Regions from separate parts of the Enterococcus sp. AAFC-DPL-5146 genome, predicted to be linked through region 2. Evidence: predicted binding sites of a transcription regulator. Region 2 holds the regulator's gene; each other region holds the start of a gene.
The links. Region 2 encodes CtsR, which represses protease genes until heat stress. Its sites were predicted from a motif close to TTGGTCAAAAAAGGTCAAANA; they were not measured.
Positions count from the first base shown of each region.

Region 1: a site for CtsR is predicted at 2,859-2,879, ahead of AC4BB2_RS09420 (ATP-dependent Clp protease proteolytic subunit). Genes of this name have one in related genera too.
Region 3: a site for CtsR is predicted at 4,171-4,191, ahead of clpP (ATP-dependent Clp endopeptidase proteolytic subunit ClpP). Genes of this name have one in related genera too.

Region 1 covers NZ_CM177103.1:2,051,340-2,058,368, forward strand. The annotation lists gene AC4BB2_RS09400 (O-acetylhomoserine aminocarboxypropyltransferase/cysteine synthase family protein) at 1-33, opposite strand, end outside; T-box leader at 182-442, opposite strand; gene AC4BB2_RS09405 (hypothetical protein) at 593-949, shown strand; gene AC4BB2_RS09410 (hypothetical protein) at 982-1,143, shown strand; gene AC4BB2_RS09415 (hypothetical protein) at 1,542-1,976, opposite strand; gene AC4BB2_RS09420 (ATP-dependent Clp protease proteolytic subunit) at 2,108-2,695, opposite strand; gene AC4BB2_RS09425 (cation-translocating P-type ATPase) at 2,979-5,690, opposite strand; gene AC4BB2_RS09430 (tRNA 2-thiocytidine biosynthesis TtcA family protein) at 6,170-6,925, opposite strand; gene AC4BB2_RS09435 (LTA synthase family protein) at 6,952-7,029, opposite strand, start outside.
Region 2 covers NZ_CM177103.1:2,891,428-2,901,588, reverse strand. The annotation lists rRNA gene AC4BB2_RS13270 (23S ribosomal RNA) at 1-2,385, shown strand, start outside; rRNA gene rrf (5S ribosomal RNA) at 2,481-2,596, shown strand; tRNA gene AC4BB2_RS13260 (tRNA-Val) at 2,611-2,683, shown strand; tRNA gene AC4BB2_RS13255 (tRNA-Lys) at 2,690-2,762, shown strand; tRNA gene AC4BB2_RS13250 (tRNA-Leu) at 2,775-2,856, shown strand; tRNA gene AC4BB2_RS13245 (tRNA-Thr) at 2,889-2,961, shown strand; tRNA gene AC4BB2_RS13240 (tRNA-Gly) at 2,970-3,041, shown strand; tRNA gene AC4BB2_RS13235 (tRNA-Leu) at 3,057-3,142, shown strand; tRNA gene AC4BB2_RS13230 (tRNA-Arg) at 3,154-3,227, shown strand; tRNA gene AC4BB2_RS13225 (tRNA-Pro) at 3,313-3,386, shown strand; gene AC4BB2_RS13220 (CtsR family transcriptional regulator) at 3,558-4,025, shown strand; gene AC4BB2_RS13215 (ATP-dependent Clp protease ATP-binding subunit) at 4,030-6,519, shown strand; gene AC4BB2_RS13210 (peptidase U32 family protein) at 6,922-7,842, shown strand; gene AC4BB2_RS13205 (peptidase U32 family protein) at 7,856-9,097, shown strand; gene gor (glutathione-disulfide reductase) at 9,164-10,161, shown strand, end outside.
Region 3 covers NZ_CM177103.1:919,922-926,950, reverse strand. The annotation lists gene ilvB (biosynthetic-type acetolactate synthase large subunit) at 1-621, opposite strand, end outside; gene ilvD (dihydroxy-acid dehydratase) at 635-2,326, opposite strand; gene AC4BB2_RS04190 (hypothetical protein) at 2,832-3,347, opposite strand; gene AC4BB2_RS04185 (TM2 domain-containing protein) at 3,565-4,032, shown strand; gene clpP (ATP-dependent Clp endopeptidase proteolytic subunit ClpP) at 4,273-4,869, shown strand; gene AC4BB2_RS04175 (DsbA family protein) at 4,962-5,483, shown strand; gene AC4BB2_RS04170 (glucosyltransferase domain-containing protein) at 5,672-7,029, shown strand, end outside.

The DNA.
Region 1 (7,029 bases), 840 kb from region 2:
GATCGTTTCGAATTGATAGTTAGTGTTTGTCATTATGCTTCATTCCTTTTCTGTTTTTTATTTTATTTATCTTTTTTACCTTACTGATGCACATGTCATCTTCTTGCATAATGACCACCTCTTTTTATTTATTCTCATTAAAAAGGAACTAAAAAAGCCGCCCCCTACTAGCAATATGCTAGTAAAGGGCGACTGTCGCGGTACCACCTTTATTGGAAACAACTTCCATCTCAACCCAAACGCAGAATTTCTTCTTGATTTGGTGCTTTGTTAACGGTGGCTGCCGTAAAAATCAATATGATTTTTCCTCTCTAAGATCATTTTCGACAAGTGTTCATTACTTTCTTTCACCAAATGAAAGCTCTCTAGTTCCAGCTAAAAATAAATTCGTTCAGCTTGGTTTAAATGTCTGCTTGTGTACTCTTCTTTTCACTGAGTTTTATTATTGAAATCAATATTAAAATAAACTTATTTTTTTGTCAACTTTTTTCCTTTTATTTTCATTTTTTATAAATTTTTAAGTAAAACAGGGTGTCCCATTTCTCTTTCTATCTATTTTTTATTATAATTAGGAAAACTGGAGGTCGATTTAATGTCAGCAAGTAATGAAAAAGTGGAAATACTTTTGTCTTATCTATCTGAAATTCACACAAAGAGTTTATCTTTATATGATCTTGTTACTAGTCGTACGCATTCTGAGGATACTCGAATCCTTTTGAATATGAATGAAGTATTCACCTATTATCATAGTGTACGTGTTTTTTACTTTAGTAATAGTGAGTTGAACGCACCACAAGTACACTCATTCTTCAAGGCTTTTGAAGATTTTTATTTTGAATTAAAACAGCTCTTCTTCCTTGAAGATGATGATAGCGCCCTACTTTATAATAAGTTAACAGCTATGCAAGATTATTTTGAGCAGTTGACGAATGAATTTAATGTTTTATAATAGAGTAGACAACACGTAAAGAAGGTGCCCAAATGGATCAAAGCGAAGTAGTAGATCGCTTACGCGAAGAGTTGGAAATTCCATTTTTTAATGGAACAATCGAAGAACGTGAATACACAGAAGCAGAGTACCAAAAGATCAAATCTGACCTTGTTCAGTATTTTGATGACTATGTCCGTAATGTAGAAAATTGATAGAGCTCTTACGTTATTATTTAAAAAGTCTAATCCAACGCTTATTCACGTTGGATTAGACTTTTTATATTTCTCACTTTTAATTAAAAAAACAAGCAAATAATCTGTCCGATTAAAATAGAATACAAATAGATAAAATAACTTTTCTTTATTTAAAAATAAATAGAATAAATATATTATCATAGAAATTATAATATGTTGATTTTTGAAAAATAAAAAACCACCGGCTGAAAAGGCCGATGGAAAAGGAGTATTACTCAATAAGAGTAAAATGAAAAATAAAAAGGTTGTTGTTGGTATGAACATATAATACAACACAATTTTTCTTTTGTCTACTAAAAATAACATTAAAACAAAATTAAGCATTCCTTTTTTTAGTCATTTTTTTGTTTATCTTTTTATTTATTTAACAAAAGATTACTCATTCGTGTAATTGCAAACGAAATATCGTCAGTTGCTTTGTCTTGTTTTTCTTCAGAGTTGTTGAATAAATCAACATCTACACCTTTTTCTGGATCTAAAGATAAAATCATTTCATTACATCCAGCTAAATATTCGATATATGAACGCTCGAATTTTTTATGAATCCCCATTACACGTGCTGGCGGACGTAATTGCGTGACTTTCTCCAACATCGCTGTATACTCTTTCGTCCCATCTTGAAAAATACGTTGAATTTCAGCGATTCTTTCAGGAGCTAGCTCAGTCACCTTTCCTTCATCAATTGCTTTACGTACTTCTTCGTAGTAGTCGTTCATTTTTTCTCCGACTTCTTCTGTTTCTTTTACAATATCATTGATTTTTTGAACATAATATCCTAAGTTTGGTTTCACTATCTTTCCTACTTTCTTTTAGTAATCACTTAATTTTAACTTTTTCACCTTCACATGACAAGGACTATCTGCAAATCCTTAATTTCAAGTCAAAAAAAACTGCAAACGGCTTTGTTTGCAGTTTCTTAATCTTATTTGATTTCGTCACTTGTTTTGATGATTTTAGAAATCATGCCGTAATCTTTCGCTTCATCAGCAGACATCCAAAAGTTACGGTCTGTGTCTTTAGCAATTTTTTCATAGGTTTGACCTGTTGCTTCAGCAATCAAACGGTTCACACGTTCACGCATGCGGATGATTTCTTTCGCTTCGATCTGGATTTCTGTACTTTGTCCTTGAACACCGCCAGCAGGTTGATGAATCATATAACGGGTATTTGGCAAGCTGTATCTGTTCTTGGCATCAGCTGCTAGATAAATTGTAATTCCAGCACTTGCAACCCAACCAGTACCGATCACAATAACTTCTGGTTTTACAAATTTAATCATATCATGGATTGTATCACCCGCTTCAACGTGTCCACCTTGGCTATTAATAAAAATCTTGATTGGTTCATCTCCCATTGCTGCTAGTAAAAGCAATTGAGAAGTGACTTCTCTGGCTAAATCTTGATTGATTTCACCGTAAATCAAAATTGTTCGTTCTTCAAAAAGTTTTTTCATAAAGGCATTTGGTTGTTGTTTTTCTTCTGTTTCTTCATTTTCATCTAAATAGTTCATGTCTAGTGACCTCCTTATTTTTAAAAGCAGAATGGGCTCGGTTCTATTTTTTACGAAAAAGCTGACCCATGCAGCTAGATAACATACAAGCTGAATAAAATCATTTAACATGTAAAGTTAAATGTCTATATTAATAATACCGCAATCTGAAAATTTGTCCACTTTTTTGACTTGTTTTGACCTTAAAAAATATAATTTGAATCTAGTAAAAATTATACCAATAAAAAAGTAGAAATGCATCTAAAGACACATTTCTACTTTTCATTTTTCTAAATAAATTGTATTAGATTTTACCCATTCTACGTTGAACAAACTTCACGATTTCCACAATAGGAACAATCGCAAATGATGTTCCGGCAACTATTGCCCATTGGTAAGCATCTAAAGATGTTACGCTAAACAAGTCATTGAAGCCTGGAATCAAGATCGTCGCTGCTAATAGTAGGAACGATACCAAGATTGCCCAGTTGAATGATTTGTTTCTAAACAAACCAACTTTAAAGATTGATTGGTAAATAGATTTCACGTTAAAGGCATGGAACAATTGAATCAAACCTAATGTCGCAAAAGCCATGGTCAATGCATCTCCATGTTGTAAATCATATAAAGCCGTTGCAGATAGGTTTGGCATATTGGCTGCTGTATGTGCTGGGAATTCGATTGCCATTTTGTAAACGATCAGTGTCAATGCACCTTGTGTAATCCCTTGATAAATGACACTGCTCAAAACACCACCAGAGAAGAAGTTTGATTTTTTCCCACGAGGTGCATGGCTCATAACATCACGTTCTGCTGGTTCCACACCTAAAGCAATCGCTGGGAATGTATCTGTTACTAAGTTGATCCACAATAAGTGAACTGGTAGTAAGGTGTCCCAAGCTAACATTGTTGCAATAAATAATGTTAATACTTCCCCTAAGTTGGCAGAAAGTAGGTATTGAATTGTTTTTTGGATGTTAGAGAAGACTTTACGTCCTTCTTCAACAGCGACGATAATTGTAGAGAAGTTGTCATCAGCTAAGACCATATCAGAGGCGCCTTTTGATACTTCTGTACCAGTAATCCCCATTCCGATACCGATGTCTGCTGCTTTCAAGGCTGGCGCATCATTCACACCGTCACCTGTCATTGCAACTACTTTTCCTTCTTGTTGCCAAGCTTTTACGATACGTACTTTATGTTCAGGTGATACACGTGCATAAACAGAGTAATGTCCAACGACTTTAGCAAATGCTTCATCAGATAACTCATTTAATTCAGCACCTGTAATGACCGCATCATCGTCACCTTCTTTGATGATTCCTAGACGAGCAGCAATTGCTTCTGCTGTGTCTTTGTGGTCTCCGGTAATCATGATTGGACGAATACCAGCTTCTTTAGCAACTTTAACCGCTTCTGCCGCTTCTTTACGTTCTGGATCAATCATGCCGACAAGTCCAGCAAATACTAAATCTTTTTCGACTAAATCAGAATCCATTTCACCAGGAACTGCATCAACGATTTTGTAGGCCATTCCTAACACACGTAGAGCTTGTTTGGCCATTTTTGTGTTGTTCGTTAAAATATCTTTGCGTCCTGATTCATCTAAAGTTGTTGTTTGATTATTTAATAGGACTTGATTACAACGTTTCAATAACTCATCTGGTGCACCTTTTACAGAAACTAGGAATTTTCCATCTGTTAATTGGTGAACAGTTGTCATTAATTTACGATCTGAATCAAATGGAATTTCAGCAACGCGAGGTTCAGCTGCAACTTTTTCAGTTACATTGAAGCCATGGTCTAAACCATATTGTACTAACGCTGTTTCGGTGGGATCACCAATCAACGTACCGTCTTGAGCAATTTTTGTATCATTCGTAAATGTCATAATTTTTAATGCCATATTATCCATTGATACATCTGCAGTAGCTGGTGCTACGTTATTATCAGTGTATAGTGCTTCAACGGTCATTTGGTTTAGTGTTAATGTTCCTGTTTTATCAGAACAGATAATGTCTGTACTTCCTAATGTTTCAACAGCAGGAAGTTTGCGGACAATTGCGTTTTTCTTGGCCATTTTTTGTGTTCCTAAAGCCAAAATGATTGTAACGATTGCAGGTAATCCTTCTGGAATCGCTGCAACGGCTAATGAGATAGACGTTAATAACATATCAATCCATGTACGACCGTTCATCATCCCTACAACAAACATCACTGCGGCGATTACTAATATCGCAATCGTCAACATTTTACCTAATTGGTTTAGATTTTGTTTTAATGGTGTTTCTGTTTCTTGTTCGTTAGCTAGCATACCGGCAATTTTACCGACTTCTGTATTCATTCCAGTTCCAACAACCACACCGATTCCTCGACCATAGGTAACGTTACTGTTTGAGTAGGCCATATTGATGCGGTCACCAATACCAATATCATCTGCTGTTCCTTGCAAAACAGCTATTGCTTTTTCAACAGGAACAGACTCACCTGTCAATGCAGCCTCTTCTATTTTTAGAGTAGCTGCTTCTAATAAACGTAAATCCGCTGGTACAACATCTCCAGCTTCTAATAAAACAATATCACCAGGAACTAATTCATCACTTTTGACTGTGATAACATGTCCATCACGACGAATATTTGCATTAGGTGAAGACATTTCTTTTAGTGCTTCAATTGCTTGTTCTGCTTTAGCTTCTTGAATCACACCAAAAATGGCATTTAAAACAACAACCAGTAAAATAATAATCGAATCAACCACATCATGTGAAAATACTGCTGAAATCACCGCAGCAAACAACAAGACAATAATCATAAAGTCTTTAAACTGCTCAAAGAATTTTACAACGATTGATTTTTTCTTGCCTTCATCTAATGCGTTGGCACCATAACTTTCTAATCTTTTTTTCGCTTCTTGATCTGATAGACCTTCTACAGTCGTATCAAATTTTTGTAAGACCTCTTCTTCTGACTGCGTGTAAAATGCTTCAGATAGTTGAACCTTTTTTTCTTCTGACATGTTCTTCCTCCTCTTTAATTTTGCAGCTACTTAAATCTATTTTACTTCATAAAAGCAAAACGAACACGTTTTTGAACTTCTGACTTAACAGGATGGTTCGCAGCAAAAACGAAAAAAAATAGACCTCTGTATGCTACCTAAATAGAACATACATAAGTCTCACCGTTTAAGACAACACCAGAAATTGCTTTCGGAGTTGGTGATGTTGTCGCAGCTAGCGCCGCCAGTTACTCCCTCATGAAATAATATGGTGGTGATTAAAAACGTGAATCACCAATAATTATTGTTACATTGATTATACCTGTTCTTTTCATGTTTTTCAAATGAAATCGTAGTAATTTTCAGAAAAGTCTTTGTTTAATTTGAAAAATAAGTATAGCAGATAGTTGACTTTAATCATTAAAAATCCCCTAAAGTATCAACTACTCTAAGGGAATTTGTTCCGTGTGATCATGTTAGAATTTTAGATTTTCTTATTTTTACTCCATCGGTTTCATTGATTTCATCCAGAAATTTCCAGCTGTTCCCTGTTCCATACTCATAATAAATTTCTCTCGAATATCAGGATAGTTTTGAGCCAAACCACTTACAAGATGTTTGATTTCTTCCCGTTTCGTTTTCTTATCAACTGGACAAGGATTGAAAATCACTGGTAACTCTTCTCTTTTAATAAACTGAATGATTTGTTTTTCTTCTACATAAAGCAAGGGACGAATCAATGTGATATCTGTTTTTGATAAATAGCTGATTGGTTCAAAGCTAGCCATTTGTCCATGAAATAAAAAATTCATAAAATACGTTTCGATTGCATCATCTAAATGATGACCTAAGGCAACTTTGTTACAGCCCATTTCTTTTGCTTGCTTGTATAAAATCCCACGACGCAATTTGGCACACAAGGAACAAGGGGAACGTTCTTCTCGAATATCAAAAACAACTTGGGCAATATTTGTGGGAACTACCTCTAATTCATAGCCTAATCCTTCTACAAATTCTTGCAGCGGAGTAATATCCATATCAAAGCCCATTGCCAAGGTAATAGGAACGATCTCAAATTCAAAACCTAAGCGTTTTTGTTTACTAATCATGTCTAGAAAATACAAAAGGCTGGTACTGTCCTTACCACCACTCATTCCAATAGCCACTTTATCACCGGGCTGAATCATTTGATGGTTCAAAACCGCTTTACGAATTGGATTATAGTAGGTTTGATTATCTTTCTTTTTAAAACTCATCCTGTTCTCCTTTTTAATCACTTAACTCAATTAAAAAAATCAGTTTTTAAACTATACTTTTTACCAGAAACAATATCATATTGGATCAAGCGATAGTCTTTATA
Region 2 (10,161 bases):
GAAGGGGAGTGAAATAGATCCTGAAACCGTGTGCCTACAACAAGTCAAAGCCCGTTAATGGGTGATGGCGTGCCTTTTGTAGAATGAACCGGCGAGTTACGATTGCATGCGAGGTTAAGTTGAAGAGACGGAGCCGCAGCGAAAGCGAGTCTGAATAGGGCGAATGAGTATGTAGTCGTAGACCCGAAACCATGTGATCTACCCATGGCCAGGTTGAAGGTGTGGTAAAACGCACTGGAGGACCGAACCCACGTACGTTGAAAAGTGCGGGGATGAGCTGTGGGTAGCGGAGAAATTCCAAACGAACTTGGAGATAGCTGGTTCTCTCCGAAATAGCTTTAGGGCTAGCCTCGGAATTAAGAATGATGGAGGTAGAGCACTGTTTGGACTAGGGGCCCATCTCGGGTTACCGAATTCAGATAAACTCCGAATGCCATTCATTTATATCCGGGAGTCAGACTGCGAGTGATAAGATCCGTAGTCGAAAGGGAAACAGCCCAGACCACCAGCTAAGGTCCCAAAATAACTATTAAGTGGAAAAGGATGTGGGGTTGCACAGACAACTAGGATGTTGGCTCAGAAGCAGCCACCATTTAAAGAGTGCGTAATAGCTCACTAGTCGAGTGACCCTGCGCCGAAAATGTACCGGGGCTAAATAGTTTACCGAAGCTGTGGATTACACCTCTGGTGTAATGGTAGGAGAGCGTTCTAAGGGCGTTGAAGGTCGATCGTGAGGACGGCTGGAGCGCTTAGAAGTGAGAATGCCGGTATGAGTAGCGAAAGACGGGTGAGAATCCCGTCCACCGTATGACTAAGGTTTCCTGGGGAAGGCTCGTCCGCCCAGGGTTAGTCGGGACCTAAGCCGAGGCCGATAGGCGTAGGCGATGGACAACAGGTTGATATTCCTGTACCAGTTGTTTTTGTTTGAGCAATGGAGGGACGCAGGAGGCTAAGGAATGCATGCGACTGGAAGTGCATGTCCAAGCAGTAAGTCTTGAGTAGAGTCAAATGCTTTACTCTGTACGGACAAGCTGTGATGGGGAGGGAAATAATAGTACCGAAGTTCCTGATGTCACACTGTCAAGAAAAGCTTCTAGTGAGAAAACAACTGCCCGTACCGTAAACCGACACAGGTAGTCGAGGAGAGTATCCTAAGGTGAGCGAGCGAACTCTCGTTAAGGAACTCGGCAAAATGACCCCGTAACTTCGGGAGAAGGGGTGCTGACTTCGGTCAGCCGCAGTGAATAGGCCCAAGCGACTGTTTATCAAAAACACAGGTCTCTGCAAAATCGAAAGATGACGTATAGGGGCTGACGCCTGCCCGGTGCTGGAAGGTTAAGAGGATGGGTTAGCTTCGGCGAAGCTCAGAATTGAAGCCCCAGTAAACGGCGGCCGTAACTATAACGGTCCTAAGGTAGCGAAATTCCTTGTCGGGTAAGTTCCGACCCGCACGAAAGGCGTAACGATTTGGGCACTGTCTCAACGAGAGACTCGGTGAAATTTTAGTACCTGTGAAGATGCAGGTTACCCGCGACAGGACGGAAAGACCCCATGGAGCTTTACTGTAGCTTGATATTGAGTGTTTGTACCACATGTACAGGATAGGTAGGAGCCGATGAACCCGGAACGCTAGTTTCGGTGGAGGCGCTGGTGGGATACTACCCTTGTGTTATGAACCCTCTAACCCGCACCGCTTATCGCGGTGGGAGACAGTGTCAGGTGGGCAGTTTGACTGGGGCGGTCGCCTCCTAAAAGGTAACGGAGGCGCCCAAAGGTTCCCTCAGAATGGTTGGAAATCATTCGCAGAGTGTAAAGGCAGAAGGGAGCTTGACTGCGAGACTTACAAGTCGAGCAGGGACGAAAGTCGGGCTTAGTGATCCGGTGGTTCCGCATGGAAGGGCCATCGCTCAACGGATAAAAGCTACCCTGGGGATAACAGGCTTATCTCCCCCAAGAGTCCACATCGACGGGGAGGTTTGGCACCTCGATGTCGGCTCGTCGCATCCTGGGGCTGTAGTCGGTCCCAAGGGTTGGGCTGTTCGCCCATTAAAGCGGCACGCGAGCTGGGTTCAGAACGTCGTGAGACAGTTCGGTCCCTATCCGTCGCGGGCGTTGGAAATTTGAGAGGAGCTGTCCTTAGTACGAGAGGACCGGGATGGACTTACCGCTGGTGTACCAGTTGTTCTGCCAAGGGCATTGCTGGGTAGCTATGTAGGGAAGGGATAAACGCTGAAAGCATCTAAGTGTGAAGCCCACCTCAAGATGAGATTTCCCATTTCTTTAAGAAAGTAAGACCCCTGAGAGATGATCAGGTAGATAGGTTGGAAGTGGAAGTGCAGTGATGTACGGAGCGGACCAATACTAATCGGTCGAGGACTTAACCAAAGAAACGAAATAAAAAAGTTTTTCGGAAGCTTTGATTACTACTTCAATCCAGTTTTGAGTGAATAATCACTCAACTTAATAGTAACAACACCCAGTGTGGTGGCGATAGCGAGAAGGATACACCTGTTCCCATGCCGAACACAGAAGTTAAGCTTCTTAGCGCCGATTGTAGTGAAGGGTTTCCCTTTGTGAGAGTAGGACGTCGCCACGCTAAAGTGTTGTCTTGGAGGTTTAGCTCAGCTGGGAGAGCACCTGCCTTACAAGCAGGGGGTCGGCGGTTCGATCCCGTCAACCTCCATTTTTTGAGCCGTTAGCTCAGTTGGTAGAGCATCTGACTTTTAATCAGAGGGTCGCAGGTTCGAGCCCTGCACGGCTCATAGAAATATTTTGCGGGTGTGGCGGAATTGGCAGACGCACTAGATTTAGGATCTAGCGCCTTACGGCGTGGGGGTTCAAGTCCCTTCACCCGCATTTTTAGTCTCGTTTCATAACTAGGCAAATACGCCGGCTTAGCTCAGTTGGTAGAGCATCTGATTTGTAATCAGAGGGTCGAGGGTTCAAATCCTTTAGCCGGCATCCAAATTGCGGAAATAGCTCAGTGGTAGAGCACCACCTTGCCAAGGTGGGGGTCGCGGGTTCGAACCCCGTTTTCCGCTTAGCTTGTTCTTTTCGCCGGGGTGGCGGAACTGGCAGACGCACAGGACTTAAAATCCTGCGGTGAGTGATCACCGTACCGGTTCGATTCCGGTCCTCGGCATTAGTAATGTAGCACCCATAGCTCAACTGGATAGAGTGTTTGACTACGAATCAAAAGGTTAGGGGTTCGACTCCCTTTGGGTGCATAGTTAAAATGTTTGACTGCGGATTAGAAGGTTCAAAGAACTTGATTCCTTTTAAGCGTTTAGTCTTTTTTTATTATTATAGCTACGGGAAGTAGCTCAGCTTGGTAGAGCACTTGGTTTGGGACCAAGGGGTCGCAGGTTCGAATCCTGTCTTCCCGATTTTTAGAACAGAGTAATTACTCTGTTCTTTTTTGTTTAATCGTTAATGATAAACATTAGATATCCAAACATATTTATCTTTTCTTATCAAATTGGGCATTCTTCTTTATTAAACACTTGAAATTATGTATAATTAAGGTCAGTATTAGTCAAGGGAAAAGGATGAGTGTGATGAGTAATCAAAATACTTCAGATTTAATAGAAGCGTATTTAAAGAAGATTCTTGAAGAAAGCAGTAAGATTGAAATTCGTAGAGCGGAAATGGCTCACTTATTCAATTGTGTTCCTTCCCAGATTAATTATGTAATCAACACGCGTTTTACAATTCAACGTGGGTACTCTGTTGAAAGTAAACGTGGTGGTGGCGGCTATATCAGAATCGCAAAGGTACAAATTTCTGATAGTGACCAGTTGTTAAAACAAATCGCCCAATTTACAGGGAATGAACTCTCAGAAAAAGATGCACTGATCTTTGTACAGAAGTTGTATGAAGAAGACGTAATCACGAAAAGAGAAGGAAATATTATGTTGTCTGTACTTGGAAAACAAGTATTGGGCAAAGCAGGATCTGATGAAGATTATTTACGTGCTCAATTGATGCATTCATTTTTAGAACGTTTGAGTTACGAGGAGGAATGATAGTATGGACGAATTATTTACAGAAAGTGCCAAGGCGGTTTTAGCTATTGCACAAGAAGAAGCAAAATATTTTAGGCATCAATCCGTGGGCTCAGAACATTTATTGTTAGCTTTGGTGTTGGAGCCAAACGGAATTGCTGGGAAAGCTTTGCGCCAGTTAAGCGCAGATAAAAATGATATCCGTGAAGAGATTGAACATTTAACTGGATATGGAACGGTTAAAGGATATCCTAAAGGTGCATATTTACCTTATTCTCCTCGTGCAAAACAAGTTTTTGCTTATGCTGGTGATGAAGCTAAACGCTTAGGAGCACCTAATATAGGAACAGAACACATTTTACTGGGATTATTAAGAGATGAAGATATACTAGCTTCCCGTATTTTATTGAATTTAGGTTTAAGTCTATCAAAGATGCGTCAATTAGTAATGAAGAAAATAGGAGTTACTGATCCACAAATGAGCGGTAACGTTGGGCGTCGTCGCAATAACCAAGCTCAAAAATCAGCTCCTAAAGGAACACCAACGTTAGATTCTTTAGCACGTGATTTAACAAAATTAGCACGTGAAAACGATTTGGATCCTGTCGTTGGACGTTCACAAGAAGTTAGACGTTTAATCCAAATATTAAGCCGCAGAACTAAAAATAATCCTGTTTTGGTCGGAGAACCTGGTGTTGGTAAAACAGCAATCGCAGAAGGTTTAGCTCAAAAAATCGTCAATGGTGAAGTACCTGAGGATATGTTGGAAAAACGTTTGATGATGCTAGACATGGGTGCCTTAGTTGCTGGCACGAAATATCGTGGTGAGTTTGAAGATCGTTTGAAAAAAGTGATTGATGAAATTTATCAAGATGGACAAGTGATTTTATTTATCGATGAATTGCATACTTTAATCGGTGCGGGCGGTGCAGAAGGTGCGATTGATGCATCTAATATTTTGAAGCCAGCTCTTGCTCGTGGTGAACTGCAAACGATCGGTGCAACAACACTAGATGAGTACCAAAAATATATTGAAAAAGATTCTGCTTTAGAACGTCGTTTTGCTCGAGTGCAAGTTGATGAACCGACGCCTGAAGAAGCAGAGGAAATTTTAAAAGGTCTGCGTTCCCGTTATGAAGAACATCATGGGGTAGAAATTACTGACGATGCCTTACATGCAGCAGTTCATTTATCGGTACGTTATATTAATTCTCGTCAATTACCTGATAAAGCTATTGACTTGATGGATGAGTCGGCTGCAAAAGTTCGTTTAGATTTAGCCGATGAACCTTCTGAAATCAATAATTTGCGTTTGGAAATTGCTCGTTTGATTCAAGAAAAAGAAGAAGCAATCCAGACTCAATCTTTTGAAAGTGCAGCAAGGTTACGCCAAAAAGAGAAAAAATTGGCTCGAAAACTAGAAAATATTCTAATGTTGGAAGAAAAAGAAGCATCGGGCTATGGAAATCGTGTTACTGAGCAAGATGTCGCAAATGTTGTTTCACAATGGACAGGTGTTCCTTTACAACAGTTAGAGAAAAAAGAAAGTGAACGTTTACTGGAATTAGAAAGTATCTTACACCACAGGGTTGTTGGACAAGATGAAGCTGTTCAAGCTGTTTCACGTGCAATTCGACGCGCCCGTAGTGGGTTAAAAGATCCAAACAGACCAATTGGTTCATTTATGTTCTTAGGCCCAACAGGTGTTGGTAAAACGGAGCTTGCGAAAGCTTTAGCTGAAACAATGTTTGGCAGTGAAGATTCTCTTGTCCGAGTGGATATGTCAGAATTTATGGAAAAATACAGCACTAGCCGTTTGATTGGTTCGCCCCCAGGTTATGTTGGGTATGAAGAAGGCGGACAATTAACTGAAAAAATCCGTCAAAAACCATATTCTGTTATCTTGTTAGATGAAGTAGAAAAAGCACATCCAGATGTATTTAATATTTTATTACAAGTATTAGATGATGGTCATTTAACTGATTCTAAAGGACGTAAAGTTGATTTTAGAAATACGATTTTGATTATGACTTCAAATATTGGTGCAACAGCGATTCGTGAAGAAAAAAATGTCGGGTTCAATGTGAAAGATTTGACGAAAGATTACGATGCGATGCAAAAACGGATTCTGGAAGAATTAAAAAAAGCTTTCCGTCCTGAATTTTTAAATCGTGTCGATGAAACAGTAGTCTTCCGCTCGCTAGATCAAGCTGAAATTCACGAGATTGTGAAAATCATGAGTAAATCAATTGTTCAACGTTTGAGAGAACAAGATGTCAATGTGAAAATCACAGCAGCTGCAATTGAAGTAATCGGCAAAGTTGGTTTTGATCCTGAATATGGTGCAAGACCGATTCGAAGAGCACTACAAAAAGAAGTGGAAGATCGTTTAAGTGAAGCGCTACTTTCTGGTCAGATTCATTTAGGCGATAAAGTGACAGTTGGGGCAAGCAAAGGGAAGATAACCTTGAATGTTAAATCACCTAAACAAGAACCAGTCTTACAATCCGTTTGATTATAACTATCGAAATACCGAAGCAGTGTTAAATCACCTGCTTCGGTATTTTTAATTTTAGGGAAAATAAAAAAGAATAGAGGAGCTGATTTGTGAAAAAAGTTCGTTAAAATAAAGAGAGGCTATTGGAAAGTTTGTGAACCTGTGCTACTATAAAACAGTCGTTAGAAGGCTACAAAAATAAAAAAAAGTGCCAAATAATTTTAGTTGAATGAGCGATTTAAGCTACTTAGCTTTATGAACTAGCATCTCGGAAAAAAAGACAAAATTTGCCTGTGACTAAAAGTGTCATATTTCAACTTTTACTATCATTTAGTCGATGCTAAGCTTGTGTATTCAGTTTTAAAATTATCTAGATTCAAGGGATGGACAACCTGTTCAGCCTTTAAGGGAGGATACAAAATGATTGAACTTATTGCAACTGCTGAGTCCGTCGAACAAGCAGAGGCGTTGTTAGCAGTAGGGGTGGACACTTTATATATTGGAGAAGAAATGTTTGGGTTACGCTTGCCAATATCGTTTTCTCGTGAGGAACAGCGAATGATTACTGAAAAGGCTCATGAAGCTGGTAAAAAAGTCACTGTTGCACTAAACGGGATTATGCATCCAGAAAAGATGAAGCAAGTTCCGGAATATTTAACGTTTTTAAAGGAGATTAACGTAGATCAAGTAACGGTTGGCGATCCAGGTGTTGTGTTTGTAATGCAGCGGGATAATATTGATATTCCTTACATCTATGATGGTGAAACGCTAGTGACTAGCTCCCGTCAAATTAATTTCTGGGCGAAACGTGGATCGGTTGGAGCCGTGTTAGCACGTGAGGTTCCCTTTGAAGAAATGAAAGCCATGAAAGATAATTTGATGGTTCCAGCAGAAATACTTGTATATGGCGCCACATGTATTCATCAATCAAAACGACCTTTACTGCAAAACTACTATAATTTTACAAAAAGTGATGAGTCAGTCAGTAAAGAACGTGGTTTATTTATATCTGAACCGAAAAAAGAAGAAACACACTATTCTATTTATGAAGATAGCCACGGTACACATATTTTTGCGGACAATGATGTAAATTTAATCGGTGAACTTGGCAAACTACATGAACATAATTACACAAAGTGGAAACTCGATGGAATCTATGCACCAGGTCAAAATTTTGTAGAAGTAGCTAAATTATTCGTAGATGCAAAAGAACAAATCAAAGCGGGTCTTTGGTCGAGTGAGCATGCTCAAAAATCAATCGAACAAATCGAAGCATTACATCCAGAAAATCGTGGATTAGATATTGGATTTTTTGATTTAGATCCAGATGAGATAAAATAAGGAGAAAAAACATATGACAAACGAACGAACATTGAAGCGTCCTGAGGTCTTAGCACCAGCAGGGACGCTAGAAAAACTAAAAACAGCCATTCATTATGGTGCAGATGCCGTTTATATTGGCGGGAATGCTTACGGATTACGCAGTCGCGCAGGAAACTTTACAAAAGAAGATATGATCGAAGGGGTAGAGTTCGCTAAAGAACATGGTGCAAAAGTCTATGTGGCGGCAAATATGGTCACTCATGAAGGAAATCAAGAAGGAGCAGGAGAATTTTTTAGAGAAATACGAGATGTTGGTATTTCTGCAGTAATCGTCTCTGATCCAGCTTTGATTGAAATTTGTGCATCGGAAGCACCAGGTTTACCGATCCATTTGTCGACACAAGCCTCAGCTACAAATTATGAAACACTGGAATTTTGGAAAAACGAAGGGTTGGAGCGTGTTGTTCTAGCTCGTGAAGTATCAATGGACGAAGTGGCAGAAATTCGAAAAAATACAGATGTGGAGATTGAAGCGTTTATCCACGGAGCAATGTGTATTTCATATTCTGGTAGATGTACGTTGTCTAATCACATGTCAATGCGTGATGCGAACCGCGGTGGCTGTTCTCAATCTTGCCGCTGGAAATATGAGTTATACGATATGCCGTTTGGTGGTCAGCGGACAAACTTAACTGATAAAGGTGAAGTAGAAGAAGAGTTTTCAATGAGTGCCGTTGATATGGCCATGATCCAGCATATTCCTGAATTGATCCAAAATGGAGTGGACAGCTTTAAAATCGAAGGACGGATGAAATCTATCCATTACGTTTCAACTGTGGCTAATGTATATAAAAAAGCTGTTGATACGTATATGGAAGATCCGGAAAACTATGAATGCAAACAAGAATGGATTGACGAACTTTGGAAAGTGGCTCAAAGAGAGCTTTCAACTGGTTTTTATTATCATGTACCAACAGATGAAGAGCAATTATTTGGAGAACGCCGCAAGATTCCTCAATATAAATTTATTGGAGAAGTTATGGCTTATGATCCTGAAACAAAAGTTGCAACCATACGTCAAAGAAACCATTTCAGCGTAGGTGATGAGATTGAATTTTACGGACCTGGGTTCAATCACTTCCATCAAAGGGTAGAAATTATGTATAATGAAGATGGTGAATCGATTGACCGTGCACCAAATCCAATGATGATTTTAACAATGCCGGTTGAAAATCCAGTAGCAATTGGAGATATGATTCGTAAGAAAAAATAAATAAAGTGATTGAGGGATCGGCTGTTACGGCTTATCCCTTTCATTGCAGGAAAGGCAAGTGAAACTATGTCAAAACAATATGATTACATCGTGATTGGCGGAGGAAGTGGCGGTATCGCTTCAGCAAATCGTGCTGGTATGCATGGTGCCAAAGTTTTACTGATTGAAGCTTCTGACATTGGTGGAACCTGTGTTAATGTTGGTTGTGTACCAAAAAAAGTCATGTGGCAAGCAAGTTCCATGATGGAAATGATGAAACGAGACACAGAAGGCTACGGATTTGATGTGGAGTTAAAGGCATTTAATTTTAAAGAACTTGTTCAAAATCGTGAAGCTTATATCAATAATTTACATGCTGCTTATCATCGTGGGTTAGACAGTAATAATGTTGAAGTGTTATCTGAGTATGCAACGTTTATTGATGATCATACGGTCAAGGCTGGGGAAGAAACATATACTGCACCGCACATTTTGATTGCAACAGGCGGACGACCTGTAAAATTGGATATTCCTGGTGGGGAGTATGCGATTGATTCTAATGGCTTTTTTGCATTAGAAGAGTTGCCTAAGCGCGTGGTTTTTGTAGGAGCTGGCTATATAGCAGCAGAACTTGCTGGAACGGTCAACGGGCTGGGGTCTGAAACACACTGGGCTTTTAGAAATGAACGTCCTCTACGTGATTTTGATGAACTGTTATCTGAAAAAGTCGTTGAGCACTATCGTAAAGATGGGATGCATATTTATCCTCATTGTACTCCTCGTTCGATTGAAAAACTTGAATCAGGAGCGTTAGAAATTACGTTTGAAAATGGAACTAAAATTACTGCAGACTGTGTTATTTATGGAACGGGTCGTCGACCGAATACTGATTCACTAGGGTTAGAGAATACTCAAGTTGAGTTGGGCGATCACGGTATTGTGAAAGTAGATAAGTTTCAAAACACTACACAATCAGGTATCTATGCTGTAGGAGATGTCATTGGAAAAATTGATTTAACACCTGTTGCGATTGCGGCAGGAAGAAGATTATCAGAACGCCTATTTAATGGGAAAGTCAATGAGCA
Region 3 (7,029 bases), 1.0 Mb from region 2:
TGCAGTAGTCAATGTTTCCATTAGTTTTTTTACTTGCAGTTTATTTGGTTTCACGGTCGGCTGATAACTTGGTAAATTTAATTTCACCTCAATATCTGCATCAGATTCCATGATTGTTATATCTTTTGGTAGGTCAATCACAACAGGACCTTTTCTACCCGTTGTAGCAATATGAAAGGCTTCTTCAATGATTCTAGGCAAATCTTTCGTTTCACGAACTTGGTAATTATTTTTAGTAATAGGCATTGTTAGCCCAATCACATCTGCTTCTTGAAAGGCATCTTTGCCAATGCCAGCTGTAAGCACTTGACCAGTGAAAATAACCATTGGAATTGAATCGCTCATTGCATCAGCAATACCAGTGATTACATTGGTAGCACCTGGTCCGCTTGTCACAATTACTACGCCTGGTTTTCCAGTAGCTTTAGCATATCCTTCAGCCGCGTGAACAGCACCTTGTTCATGTCTTGTTAAAATATGAGGAATATCTTTATCATACAATGCATCATATAAAGGAAGGACTGCTCCTCCAGGATATCCAAAAATCATTTCTACCTCTTGCTTTAGCAATGCATCAATCAAAATTTTTGAGCCAGTTTTCATTTTTTTCTGTTGTGCCATGAGCTTCCCTCCTCTAGTCTAGCAAATCTTCTGGAATCTGCATGATTCCTCCTGTATGAGCTGAAGTCACCAACGCCGTATAACGAGCTAAATATCCTGTTTTTACTTTCGCTTTAAATTTTGGCAGTTGATCATTTCTTTTCGCTAATTCTTCATCTGAAACATTTAATTCTAATGTACGATTTATTAAATCAATCTCAATTTCATCCCCATCTGCAATCAGCGCAATCGGACCACCAGCAGCAGCTTCTGGAGAAATATGTCCTACAGCGATTCCTCGAGTAGCACCTGAAAAACGGCCATCGGTAATTAAAGCAACATCTTTTCCTAATCCCCGGCCAACAATACTAGATGTTGGTGCTAACATTTCCGGCATACCAGGTCCACCCTTTGGTCCTTCATAGCGAATAACTACAACATGACCTTTTTTCACGGTATGATTATCAATCGCCGCAACAGCTTCATCATGAGAACTGAAACAAATTGCTTTTCCTACAAATTTCTTAATTGATGGATCAACACCGCCAACTTTGATTACGCTGCCTTTGGGTGCAATATTTCCATAAAGGATTGATAATCCGCCAACTGGACTGTATGGATTTTCTTTTGGATGAATAACTTCTTCATTTTTGATTACCGCATCTTGAACATTTTCTCGAATCGTTTTTCCAGTAACAGTAATCCGATCTGGGTGAATGGCATCTCCTAAATCAACGAGCTCTTTCATGATTGCTGGAACACCACCAGCCTCATGAACATCATGCATTGAGTAAGCTGATGATGGCGCAATTTTAGAAAGATAAGGAACACGTTCAGCAATTGCATTTACTTCTTCTAAGTTATAGTCGATCTCAGCTTCATTTGCGATTGCTAATGTATGCAACACTGTATTTGTGGATCCTCCCATTGCCATGTCTAACGCAAAAGCATCATCAATCGCTTCTTTAGTAATGATGTCACGTGGCTTCACTTGATTTTTTACCAAATCCATCAAATGAAAAGCTGACTTTCTTACTAATTCTCTACGTTCATCTGAAACAGCCAAAATCGTACCATTTCCAGGAAGTGCCATCCCTAATACTTCCATCAAGCAATTCATGGAATTCGCTGTAAACATGCCCGCACAAGAGCCGCAAGTCGGACAGGCATTTTGTTCCATGAAATTAAATTCTTCTTCAGTCATCTTGCCTTCTTTAAATGTTCCAACTGCTTCAAACATTGAAGAAAGTGTCGTTGTATGACCTCTCGGATCGACACCAGCTTTCATTGGACCACCAGAACAGAAGATTGCAGGGACATTAGTGCGCACACTTGCCATTAACATCCCAGGAGTGATTTTGTCACAGTTTGGAATATAAAATACACCATCGAACCAATGTGCATTGATAACAGTCTCCGCAGCATCTGCAATGATTTCTCTACTTGGTAATGAGTAACGCATACCAATATGCCCCATGGCAATCCCATCATCTACACCAATCGTATTAAATTCAAATGGAATTCCTCCGGCTTCACGAATCGCTTCTTTGGCCACATCTGCTAACTCTCTTAAATGTACATGCCCAGGAACAATATCAATATATGAATTACAAATCGCTATAAAGGGTTTATCCATATCTTTGGCATTTTTCACTTGTCCAGTCGCATAAAGTAAACTTCTGGCGGGTGCAGCTTCAATTCCTTTTTTTATTTGATCACTACGCATGTCTCATCCACTCCAATTCGGTTGTCTTCAGAAGAAATTAGTTTTTAAACTTCTGGTTCATGTTCTTATTTATTCCGCTAACCTCTTTATAATACTTTCTACAAAAAAAACATCCCATCGAAAGAATGGGATGTCTTAGTAAGAACCCCATCTACCAAAGACAAACAGGACTCAAACATCTGCGAAATTTCTCAGTGTTCTAAGTCCTACACATTAAAATAATGACTAATACGTGATTGTTGTTTGTCTTTTTCATGGCAATGGTCTCCTCGTATAAAAAATCTGTAAAGATTAAAATAGCATGTGATAAATAAAAGCTTTTGTTAACTATATACCTAATAAATGAGAATGTCAATAAAATTTGGCGAAAAGATTCAGAAAATTCTAAATAAATAAGTTTATCTTTTATTACTTAATGTTCATATTGGTGGAATTATAGCTAGTAATTAGAAAAGTCCATAATAAAAAACTACTGATACTCATGAAATAGAATATCAGTAGTTTTTCAGTTTTGTTGGAAATAGTATAAAGGTTTGTGCGTTAGACGTTTCATCTGTCTTTTTTTATCCTCTATAATCGCAAGTAACTCATCAGAAAAATTTTCTAAAATTACTCGTCCGCCTTTATAGGTACTTCCTCCCATTGAAATCACTTCATCTGGTGTTAAGATAACTTTTCTATGAGTGATTTTTTTGAAGAATTCTTCTATTAAGTATGTGGGCAAATAAAAATTATTTTGCGCAGAAAAAGACTCTAAGTAGATAAAATCATCAATACTAATATAACAGTCATCCATAGATACAAAATTCACGGACTTCTCCACATAAATCTCTCTTTTTTGCAAAATTTCATTGATCTTTTTATTTAATAAATTCAAACTTTCTATTTCTTTGACAAAATGCTCTAATTCTCGATAACGTACAGCTTTGCGTTCTTCATAGCTTACACGTAAAGCTACACCAACTGATACAATAACAGCACCAATCAAAACGCCTGTTATACCTGCAATAAAAACAACCATTTGGATTCCCTCACTCTTTTCGTTCTTGTTTTTTTAGTATAACATACTCTTTTACAAGGACAAAAAAATATGATAAAAATTTTTCGACTCTAATAAAAAATATAGCCTTTTGGTTATTATAACTTTCATAAAATGTTAGATGGTAAAGCTTACTCTTCTATTTGATGATATAACATAACGGTAATTATATTGTATCATCAGAAGTGAGGAAGTTTGAATGGGGAAAAAAGTTGTTAAATTAGATTTTGAAGATGTTGTTATTGCCAATGAGGACGGTAGTACAACAAGAGCATTGTACGAATGGTTTAATTTCAAACCAGAGATTGGTGACATTGTAGATGTATTTGAAGATGGCGATGAGTTAATTATCCATAAAGTCGAAAAAACATCAGAAAATCTACAAGATAAAATCAACATCAATATCGTAAATGAAAACAACAATACACAAGCCGTTGGGGGCTATGTGCAACATGGTCAAGTAGTAAACAAATGGATTTATTTTATATTAGCATTTTTCCTGGGCGGAATCGGTGTTCATAAGTTCTACTCTGGTTTTACTGGAAAAGGTATCATGTATCTAGTATTTTGTTGGACAACGATTCCAGGTATTATTGCATTTTTCACATCAATTGCTACTTTACTTAAACCTGCAGATCAAAATGGTAATATTGTGGTAACTTCATAATCATTATGTCAAAGCCTTAAGAATTCTTAGGGCTTTTTTTGTTCAACTCAAGACAAGATCAAGCTAGTTTAAATATAATAAATTTCTCCTACTATAAAAATTCATTTATAAAGATTTTTATCCTCAATTTAGGCATTAAAGTTGACCTTTATTGACCAATAAAGTATACTTTTTTTAAGCATTAAGATATGCTTTGTGATAAAATGATTTGAAGAGTTTTTTATATAGGAGGAATATACTATGAATTTAATACCAACAGTCATTGAACAATCATCTCGTGGAGAAAGAGCCTATGATATTTATTCACGATTATTAAAAGATAGAATTATTATGTTAAGTGGTCCAATCGACGATAATGTGGCTAACTCAGTGATTGCCCAATTGTTATTTTTGGATGCACAAGACTCTGAAAAAGACATCTATATTTATATCAATTCACCAGGTGGAAGTGTTTCTGCAGGATTAGCAATTTTTGACACCATGAATTTTGTTAAAGCGGATGTCCAAACTATCGTACTTGGAATGGCAGCGTCTATGGGAAGTTTCTTATTAACTGCTGGTACAAAAGGCAAACGTTTTGCATTACCAAATGCGGAAATCATGATTCATCAACCCCTTGGTGGTGCTCAAGGTCAAGCAACTGAAATCGAGATTGCAGCAAAACATATTTTAGACACTCGCGATCGTTTGAATAAAATTTTAGCAAAACGCACTGGTCAACCACTTGAAGTCATCGAACGAGACACAGATCGTGACAACTTTATGACAGCTCAACAAGCGAAAGAATATGGTTTGATTGATGAAGTAATGGAAAACAGCAGCTCTTTAAGTAAATAATAGAAAATGCCTAAAATTTTAGGCATTTTTATTTATACTGGAGACAAAAAACGCTACACTTAGGATAGAAGCAATGAAAGGATGGTATTAAAATGGATATTTCAATTATCGATGCTACAAAAGTTACTACTAAAAATGGTCTAATTATTGGGAAAGACACCGCTCCTGTAAAAATGGTTGAATTTATGAATGTTCGGTGCCCATACTGCAAAAAATGGTTTGAAGAATCGTTTGACTTATTGAATACCTATGTCAACGATGGTAAAGTACAACGAATCATCAAACTTTTTGATAAAGAAAAAGAAAGTCTACAACGTGGGAATGTGATGCATCATCATATTGACTATGATTTACCTGAAAAAGGATTGATGAATCTAAAACAAATGTATGAGACTCAAGATCAATGGGGAAATCTTTCTTTAGAAGATGTGGCAGTTTTTGCAGAAGATAATTTACAGTTAGCTAAAAAGGAAGAACCTGCAGTCGTGACATCTGTTATCACAGAAGCTGAAGCAGCAAATATTAAGTTTGTACCAACGATTGTGATTGGTGAGCATATCTTTGATGAGTCTGTAACTAAAGAAGAGTTAATCTCTTATTTAAACGTAAAATAAATAAATGAGATGAGGCTTAATTAGCTTTGTCTCATTTTTTATTTTCATTTAACTTTTTCACATATTACCTAAAATTTTAACTTTCCTTAAAAATAAGATTGTTTTAAATCTGATATGATTAAGTTATAATTGTATTAGATATGATTACTCACCTTAAATCATACAAAAATAAAAAACAGGAGAAAAATATGTTAAACAAATACATGTTATTGACAAAAAAATGGGCAATAGAAAATAGATACTTACTGCTTATGACAATTTTTATTTATCAAATGGCTATTTTATCTATAGGAATAATAAATTTCCCTTATCTTGATGATACTGCCAGACAAATTACTGGAGCTACTGACTTTGCAAGAAGTTATTCCCGTTTGGGCAGTGAAATTGCTTCTTGGTTCGTTCAAGGAAGCAGACACTTAACAGATCTTGGATTAACTACTCATATTATTACAGGACTTATTTTATCTGCGGCTAGTATCATTGTCGTCTATTGTTTAAATAACAAAAAACTAGAGGTATTTCCCCTGATTGTTTCAACAATCATCGGTTTAAATCCTTGGTTTTTACAAAGTGTGAGTTTTAGGTTTGATAGTCCATATATGGCATTAAGTATTTTGTTCTCTGTTATTCCATTTCTTTGGTGGGAAAAAAAATCAAAAACTTTCTTTGTATTATCTATTATAAGTATTTTTTTCATGTGTAATACTTACCAAGCTTCTTCTGGTATTTACATTATTATGGTATTAGCGCTTTCTTTAAACGAAATTCTGTCTAATGAAAAACACCATAAAACATACCAAAAAGTATTTTTATCCGCATTGGCATATATTATTGCTATGGTTATTTATGTTTTCGAAACAAAACTTAATCCTCAATTATCTAGTCGAGGAGAACATGTTGTAATCGCCCATATAAAAGATATTCCTAAAACTATTTTAACTAATAGTCAAATGTACTTGAATCAAATATTAGACCAAAGTACAAAACTTTGGCTAGCTCTTTTTATCATTTTAATGCTTTTATTTGTGATAACTAGTATTCTAAATTCAAAACTACATTTCATCAAAAGCATAAGTTTTGTTGCATTGTATTTAATTTTAGCATCTGTATTAAGCTACGGTGTATTTTTGATTTTTCCTGAAAAATTAGCATTGGTGGCGCCGCGGTATGCTTATGGATTTGGTGTATTTTCTTCAATAACAATTATTTTACTTCTAAATAAATTGAAATTATCATCAAATTGGATACGTTTAACAACAAAAATATTTGTTTGTTTCTTTTGTTATTATATACTTTCTTTTCCTTTTGTTTACGCGTCTACACTTCATTATCAAAAAGAAGCATTTGAAAAACAAAGTCTTATCTTGGCTGGAGATTTAAAAAATTTAATAACACCTGATACAATGGCTATTTATTCTAAATCACTCTTTAAAGACTCTCCTATTCTGATCAATTCAGTGAGGAATTTCCCTATTCTTAAAGAAATAGTTCCATCAAATGCAGAGGTCTATTGGCCAAATCAGTTATGGTTTAAAACCTACACAGG